DNA from 2 places in the Pseudoalteromonas sp. NH0006-46 genome. Region 2 is predicted to be linked to the other one. Evidence: predicted binding sites of a transcription regulator. Region 2 holds the regulator's gene; the other holds the start of a gene.
The links. The regulator FliA, encoded in region 2, starts transcription of late flagellar genes. The targets are predictions, from matches to a motif close to CTAAAGNTNNNNNNNNNNNNGCCGATA.
Positions count from the first base shown of each region.

Region 1: the regulator FliA is predicted to act here: its motif matches at 2,439-2,465, upstream of AC27I2_RS06490 (DUF3530 family protein).

Region 1 covers NZ_BAAJML010000002.1:361,412-365,615, forward strand. The annotation lists gene murU (N-acetylmuramate alpha-1-phosphate uridylyltransferase MurU) at 1-602, shown strand, start outside; gene djlA (co-chaperone DjlA) at 624-1,481, shown strand; gene AC27I2_RS06490 (DUF3530 family protein) at 1,464-2,369, opposite strand; gene rluA (bifunctional tRNA pseudouridine(32) synthase/23S rRNA pseudouridine(746) synthase RluA) at 2,490-3,143, opposite strand; gene rapA (RNA polymerase-associated protein RapA) at 3,344-4,204, opposite strand, start outside.
Region 2 covers NZ_BAAJML010000001.1:667,420-671,623, reverse strand. The annotation lists gene AC27I2_RS03060 (chemotaxis protein CheA) at 1-794, opposite strand, end outside; gene AC27I2_RS03055 (protein phosphatase CheZ) at 810-1,577, opposite strand; gene cheY (chemotaxis response regulator CheY) at 1,596-1,979, opposite strand; gene AC27I2_RS03045 (RNA polymerase sigma factor FliA) at 2,019-2,729, opposite strand; gene AC27I2_RS03040 (MinD/ParA family ATP-binding protein) at 2,756-3,616, opposite strand; gene flhF (flagellar biosynthesis GTPase FlhF) at 3,609-4,204, opposite strand, start outside.

The DNA.
Region 1 (4,204 bases), on a different contig from region 2:
CTAAACCTATGCTTAAAGTGCAAAATAAACCATTAATAGAGCACCATGTTAATAATTTAAAGGCCGCAGGTATTACCGACATAGTGATAAATCTTGCATGGCAAGGTGATAAAATTAAAGCGTACTTCAAAGATGGTAGTCAATTTGGTGTAAGTATTGTTTATAGCCAAGAGGTTGAAGGCGGCCTTGAAACCGCAGGCGGAATTATTCAAGCACTTCCGTCATTAGGTGAATCGTTTATTGTGATTAATGGCGATGTATTTACCGATTACGATGTAAGCTCACTCATGCAATTGCATTTACAGCCAGGAGAGGCGCATTTGGTGCTTATTGAAAATCCACCTCATAATCCTGATGGCGATTTTGCATTGAGTCATTTATCGCCTGAGAGTCCAAAATATACGTTCTCGGGTATTAGCCGCTATCAGGCTGACTTTTTTAATGGTTTAGAGCCAGGCATTCGCCCGCTTGGGTCGTTACTACGAGAAAAACTAAGCAAACACTTAGTATCTACCGAGCTTTATATTGGTAGTTGGGATGACATAGGCACACCAGCGCGTTTAACGGCATTAAATGAGCGCTTGGCGCAAGCCGACACATAATTAATAGGAGTAGCAGTTTACATGTGGGGAAAAATACTCGGATTTTGCTTTGGCTTTATGTTTGGCAAAATTTTTGGTGCTATTTTAGGTTTATATCTAGGGCATTTATTTGATAAAAGTTTAAAAAATAATTTTGATAAAGCAGGTGGCTTTTCAAGTTTATTTAATGGTGACGATGTCCATCAACGCCAAGCGTTATTTTTTTCCAGCTGCTTTGCAGTGATGGGCCATATTGCAAAGTCTAACGGCCGAGTAAGCGAAGTACATATAAAAGCCGCCAGCTTATTTATGGATGAAATGGGCTTAAAAGGCGAAGAACGCCGCGAAGCACAACATGCGTTTCAGGCGGGTAAGCAAAGTGACTTTTCATTAAAAGAAACCGTTCATGATTTTAAAGAACGTTTTGCTAAGCGTCATGATTTACTGCAATTATTTTTAGAAATACAAATTCAAATGGCGTTTTCTGATGGCATTTTGGCTGAACAAGAAAAGCAATTACTGAGTGATGTTAGTAAACAGCTAGGCATTTCTAAAACTCATTTTGCGTTTGTGCTTAAACGCTATCAAGCTGAGTTTAATTTTAGAAAACAGCAACAGCGTTATCAACAGCAGCAAGGGCAAAGTAGCAGTTATAAAGAAGGTTCAGGCCATCATGTGCCACCTAATAACAACATGAATCGTACTCAAGCGCTTGGGCTTTTAGGGCTTAACGAAGGAGCAACAGAGCGAGAAGTAAAAGTAGCTTACCGTAAGTTAATGGCGCAACACCACCCAGATAAATTAGTATCGCAAGGTTTACCAAAGCATATGATGGAATTAGCCGTTAAAAAAAGCCAAGATATTCAAGCGGCCTATGAATATTTAAAAAAGGCGGCGTAAAAAGCCGTCTATTTCTTTTGTTAGCCGAGCATGTTGTTGCGGCTGATCACGAAGCCCAAATAATTGGCGCTGGCGGTAGTCGAATTTAGCGTTTCGGTTAACCCAGCGCTGGCGATTTTTTAGGTTAATTAAAATGTTGCGATTGTCGCCGGCGTAATAAATATCTAAAAGGGCAGGCGTAACAAGAGACGTTGTTTGGTTTAGGCTTTTATTGCGTTTTGCATTGGGTAAATAGCTACTTAAACTAATAAGCGCATCCACGCGTTCTTGCGGAAAATCTGCATAATATTCAGTTAATACCCCTGCACTGGTGCCTTGGGCAATAATAACAATATTGCTAGGCTCTTCCATCGCTGTTTGGTAAAGGGCTTTGTAGCGCGCCAGTAAATTTAATTTGTAGTTGTCGAGTACTTCATCACTGACGGCTTCAATAGCATCCACATGGTGAGGCGCTTCATTTTTACTTGAAACATTAGGCTGCTCTGACTCACTGTTGGCTTGACTCTCTGGTTCAGTGGCGGTGCTTGGTGCTGTTTCTGCGGCCGTCTCTGCTATTTTACTCGCTTGCCAATCAATATCAGGGGTGGTCATCGCATAGGTGGTGTAGCCTAAATTGTTAAGCTCCTTGCGTAAGTAACTCATTCCTGAATTATTGGTAGGGGTTGATTGCCAGTCGGGGATCAGTAATACAGTCCCTCTAAAATCAGCACTCATGTATTCACTGTGCAAACTTAAAAACTCAGTTTCACCTGCCAATAAGGTTTTCACTTCATCGCTGGGTAGAAGGCGTTTAATATCGCTATTTTCAACACTCGAAAAAGAAGGCGGAGCAATATGTTCAGCGGCAGTTGCAGGCATTGCTAAAAGGGCCACGCAGCTACATGCCATGTAACACAAAGTCTTTTTAATTAATTGCAAAAACACCATAACACGCTCAACTAGTGGTCATTAGTTAGGTATCGGCATGTTTAACTAAAAGTTTAACCCTTTGCTAAGTAATTGAGCCCGTTAAAACTCGGGTTCTGCTTCGAAGGTCATTATTTGCTCGGTGACTGGGTGTTTTAGTTGCAACATTTGTGCGTGAAGTTGTAAACGCGGAGCGGCTGCAAGCGCCTCTGTGTGGGCATAGAGTCTGTCACCTAGAATAGGATGGCCAAGGCTTAGCATATGTACACGTAATTGATGTGAACGACCAGTAATAGGAGTGAGCTCTACGCGAGTGGCGCTTTCTTCTCGTTCAAGTATTTTATAGTGAGTGAGCGATGGCTTACCATTTTCATGATCCACCATTTGCTTTGGGCGATTAGGCCAGTCGCAAATAAGTGGCAAATCAACAGAACCATTGTCTTGTTCAAGTTGCCCAAATACGCGAGCAATATACCGCTTAGCAGTTTCACGTTCTTGAAACTGCATGCTTAAATGCCTATGGGCAGCTTTATTCATAGCAAGGCAAAGTATGCCGGAAGTTGCCATATCAAGGCGGTGAACAATACGTGCGGTTGGAAACACGCGATTCACTCGGTTAATTAAGCTGTCGGCATGTTTAGGATCTTTACCAGGAACCGTTAATAACTCACTTGGTTTATTAACAATGAGCAAGTCGTCGTCTTGAAAAAGTATGGTTAAATACGGGTTCATTGGGGGATTGTAATTAACTAACACGGCCGACCTTAATGATTTTGAAGGGCACTATTTTAGGGGAGCAAGGGCAAAGGCTCAAGGAAAACATTGATAGTCTGTACAAAGGCTTCTAATTTATATGCCTTGTTTGAATATAAAAAAGCGCGGTATAAATACCGCGCTTTATTAAGCTGTCATTTTTACTAACGACTGACAGCTATAAACTTAAAGCTCAAAAACCCCTAGTGCGAAACCACTATTAAGCGAATTGCATCTAGTTGTAACTGCGCTTTTTCAATGTGCGTAGTCAACTCGCTGCGCTGCTTATCAAAGAAAGTAATTTCTTCTTGGCGAATATTCGGGTTAATTTGTTTAAGGGCTTCTAAACGAGATTGTTCTTCAATTAGCGTGCTTTGCATTTTAGCTAGCGACGCTGCACGAATAACATCGAGTTTTTCTTGTGCCATGTCTTTTGCAGTCGTGATCATTGGGTGAATTGCGCTTTGCAATGCACCTGCCAGTTTACTTGCTGTTTGACGACCGACGGCTGAAAGCTGTTGGTTAAACCCGTCAAATGCGACGTTTTCGCCTAAGTTATTGCTGGCTTTATCAAGTAATATACGAATAGGGGTAGGGGGTAAAAAGCGGCCCACTTGCAATACTTTAGGTGCCATTGCTTCGGCAACAAATATCAACTCAACAAAAAAAGTGCCCGCGGGAAGTTTTTTGTTTTTAAGTAAGGCAACCGATGCGCTACCAAAGTCATCGTCACAAATCATGTCCATTGTGCCCTGTACCATTGGGTGATCCCAACTAATAAAGTGTACATCTTCTTGTGAAAGTGCGGTATCGCGGTCAAATGTAACTGTCATTCCATCATCTTTAAGCGATGGGAATGACGCGTTTAACATGTGTTCAGTAGGCTTTAAAATAATGGTGTTCTCGCCTTTATCCTCTTGGCTTACACCAAAAGTGTCGAACACGTTAATCATGTAACTTGGCAGTTCAAACTGGTTATCGAGTTTTTCTATGTCAGTAACCAGAGAGTCAGCAGCACCTTGGCCAGAAGAATGCAGCTCTAATAAACGATCTCGCCCGCTTTC
Region 2 (4,204 bases):
GTATTTTCTACTGGATTATTACTTGCTGGTTGCTCTTTTGCAGGCTCACTAGCGGCAACAGCGCCAAAGCTTCCAACGCCATGGAGTTCATCAAGTAGATTATCAAACTCATCATCTGTAATGTCTCCACTGACATCACTGCTACTTGGCGAACTTTCAGCTATTGGGCTTTGACCTTTCCCGTGTAGCTCGTCGAGTAGGTTTTCGAATTCATCTTCTGTTATTTCATCTATCTGAGTTTCTTCATCGCTTTGCGCAGCTGAACCGCCGCTAAATAACTCATCAAAGGCAAATGGGTCTTCTTCATCTGCTGATGAAGTTTCTTCTGCCGCAGGCGTTTCTAAAGCTTCATGTTGAGGCTCATCTACCGTGTCAAATGGAGATTCACCAGCAAGCTCTTCCTCTGTTGGAGGCAAGCCCAGTTTGTGAAGAACTTCAAGTAGTTCGGGATCGGCAGGCTCAGGTTTATCGCGGTTTTGAATGGTAGCAAACATCTCGTTAATAGTGTCGAGTGCCTGCAAAATCACATCCATTAACTCAGAGTTAACTGTTCGTACACCCTGTCTGAGTAAATCGAATACATTTTCTGCACCATGACATGCGTCAACTAACTCCGTCATGGCTAAAAACCCAGCACCACCTTTTACAGTGTGAAACCCTCTAAATATGGCATTGAGTAATTCGGTGTCTTCTGGATTGTTTTCCAGCTCAACTAACTGTTCAGATAAAAGCTCTAGGATTTCTCCTGCCTCTACAAGAAAGTCTTGTAAAATATCTTCATCGACTTCAAACATGCAGTTACTCTCCTCTTAGAAGCCCAAACTTGATAAAAGATCATCGACTTCATCTTGATCAGATACAACATCATTACGTGATTCTTTATCAATAATAGGGCCTTCTGGACCTGCTAAAGTTTGTTCGTCTAATGGTTCATTTGTTTTTTGTTGTTCTATTTTTTCGGCTTTACCGTCGTTTTGATCAGCAAAGGCAGTCAAAAGATGGATCAAGCTTTCTTCGACTTCTCTAACAAGCTCAATAACCCGGCGAATAACTTGCCCGGTTAAATCTTGATAGTCTTGCGCCATAAGTACATTTGTCATCAAACTTTGCAGCTCATCGGTTTTATGATGAGATTTGTTCATAAACTTATCAATGCTGTGGCATAACGATTTAAACTCTCCTAACTCAATCTCTCGATTCATTAGGCGATCCCATGTCGGTTTGATATGAGATATCTCATCCGCCAACTGCTGAGCAATTGGTAGGCTAGCCTCAACAGCATCCATTGTTTTATTTGCGGCATTTTCTGTCATTTCTATAACATAATTAAGCCGTTTTTTTGCATCTGGAATCGCATCGGTAGTTAAGTCAGTTAAGCGAGTGTCTAGCTCGAAGCTTTTTAAAGCTTCATGCAATTGACGGGTTAACTTTCCAACTTCAGCAAATATTTCAGATTGCTCCTTAGAAGCAGTATCTAAAATTAACTGATTGGCTTTGTCTTGCTCACCGTTTTCTAGATAAACAACGAGCTGACGAGCTTGTTCTAAAGTTATTTGAGGCGCAGCAAGTGCTGACATAAGCCTCTCCCCCTATCATTAGCCTAAACGTTCAAATACTTTTTCTAATTTAGTTTTGAGTGTTCCAGCAGTAAATGGCTTAACAATGTAACCATTAACACCTGCCTGTGCTGCCGCTATAATTTGTTCTTTTTTAGCTTCAGCCGTTACCATCAATACCGGAATGTGTTTAAGCTTATCATCCGCACGTATTGCTCTTAATAGGTCTATACCCTGCATTCCTGGCATATTCCAATCGGTAACAACAAAATCAAATACTTGATTTTGTAGCATTGGCAAAGCGGTTGACCCATCGTCTGCTTCTTGAACATTAGTGAAACCTAAGTCACGTAACAGATTTTTAATAATACGTCTCATTGTTGAAAAATCGTCAACAACCAGAATTTTCATGTTTTTATCCAAAACATCCCCCAGTGAGGTCTTAACCTTGTTTACTTACTACTAATTTATCCAGTCATTGATTTTAGCTTTGAGCTTAATCATCGCCTGACCATGTATTTGACTTACACGCGATTCGCTTACATCGAGTATATGCCCTATTTCTTTTAAATTCATTTCATCGTTATAGTACAAAGAAAGCACCATTGCATCTCGTTCTGGCAAAGATTTTACCGCACCTAACAAAGACTCATTAAACCGCTCATTTTTAACGTTATTAAACGGTTTGTCTAGCGCTAAATCTTGATCAACTGGACTGATGACATCCTCGTCGACACCAAGGTCTTCTATACCGAGTACTTTACTTGCATTTACATCGTTTAAGATATGATGGTACTCATTTAACGAAATTTCAAGTTTTTCAGCAACTTCTATATCTGTAGGCTCACGGCTTAAGCTTTTTTCTAAAAAAGCAATTGTTTCAGCCACCAAACGGCTTTTGCGATGCACTGAACGGGGTGCCCAATCGCCGCGTCGCATTTCGTCAAGCATTGCGCCACGAATACGAATCCCTGCAAAAGTTTCAAAGCTGGCGCCTTTGGTTGCATCAAAGCTCTTAGAAGCTTCAATCAGGCCAATCATGCCTGATTGTATTAAATCGTCCAGCTGAACGCTGGCAGGTAAACGCGCTATAAGGTGACATGCCACTTTTTTGACGAGTGATGCATGTTTTTCAACAATCACATTTAAATTTTGTGCTGATTGATATCCCATAACTTTATTCACCAATGTTGTCATAATTAGCCGTTTACTAGTTTCTCTATGAAAAACTCCAGATGACCCGATGGTTGGTTAGGTATTGGCCATTTAACTGCTTTTGTTGCTAGCGCTTGAAACGCCAGTGCCGCAGGCGAATTTGGAAAAAGTTCTACAATAACTTTTTGACGGCGTGTTGCCTTACGCATATTTTCGTCGTAGGGAACCGTTGCAACCAAGTCCATTGATACATCTAAAAAACGATCGGTTACTTTGGAAAGTTTAGCAAATAGCTCTTGCCCTTCACGCATGCTGCGGACCATATTTGCAACAATTTTAAATTTATATACACCATGCTCACGGCTCAATACTTTTATCAGCGCGTAGGCATCTGTTATTGATGTGGGCTCGTCGCATACAACAACCATGACATCTTGTGCTGCGCGGGAAAAACTCAGCACCATGTCAGAAATACCTGCTGCAGTATCTACAATTAAAATATCAAATTCTGTATTTAATTCGCTAAAAGCTCTGATAAGTCCCGCATGCTCTGAAGGCGACAATTCAACCATGCTTTGAGAACCCGACGTCGCGGGTACAATTTTAATACCTGCGGGGCCTTCAACTAGAATTTCATCAAGTTCGCATTCACCAGATAAAACATGTGATAAGTTACGTTCAACACGCAGCCCTAGCATAACGTCACAGTTTGCTAAGCCTAAATCGGCATCAAGAACCAATACTCTGTTACCTTGCTGGCCTAATGCAATTGCAGTATTAAGAGAAACATTTGTTTTTCCTACTCCACCTTTACCGCCAGTGACAGCGATAACTTTTACGCCGTTGTTATTGTTTTGACTCATTTTGCGCAGGCCACTTGCTTGATCTAATACTGTGTTAATCATACATCCCTACTGTGCTTGGCGCCACTGCTTGGTGCCTTGAATGTTGTGCTTTTGCTCTTTTTAAATAGAGTTGCTCAGCCTTTTTAACTAGTTTTTCAGCATTTGCAACTCGAATATCTTCTGGTACTCGTTGACCGTTAGTAAGATACCCTATTGGAAGGCGATTTTGAATCGCAATACTAATAATCTCACCTAAACTTAAAGATTCGTCTAATTTGGTGAATATACAACCACTTAACTGCACTTTCTTAAAGTGTCTAACGGTTTCTTGCAACACGTGTATTTGCGATGTTGCACTGAGCACTAAATAGCTACGAATATCAACGCGCTGGTTACGCATAAGAGTATTAAGCTGCTCAGTTAAACGTAAGTCGCGTTGGCTCATACCCGCAGTATCAATTAATACTAGTCGTTTATTTCGTAAATGATATAAAACTTCAGCTAATTCATTAGCATCTTTAACTTGCTTAACACCACAGCCTATAATTCGACCATACGTAGCAAGTTGCTCATAAGCACCAATTCTGTATGTGTCGGTTGTGATTAAAGCGACTTTGTCTGCACCGTACTTTTGTGCACCAAGTGCAG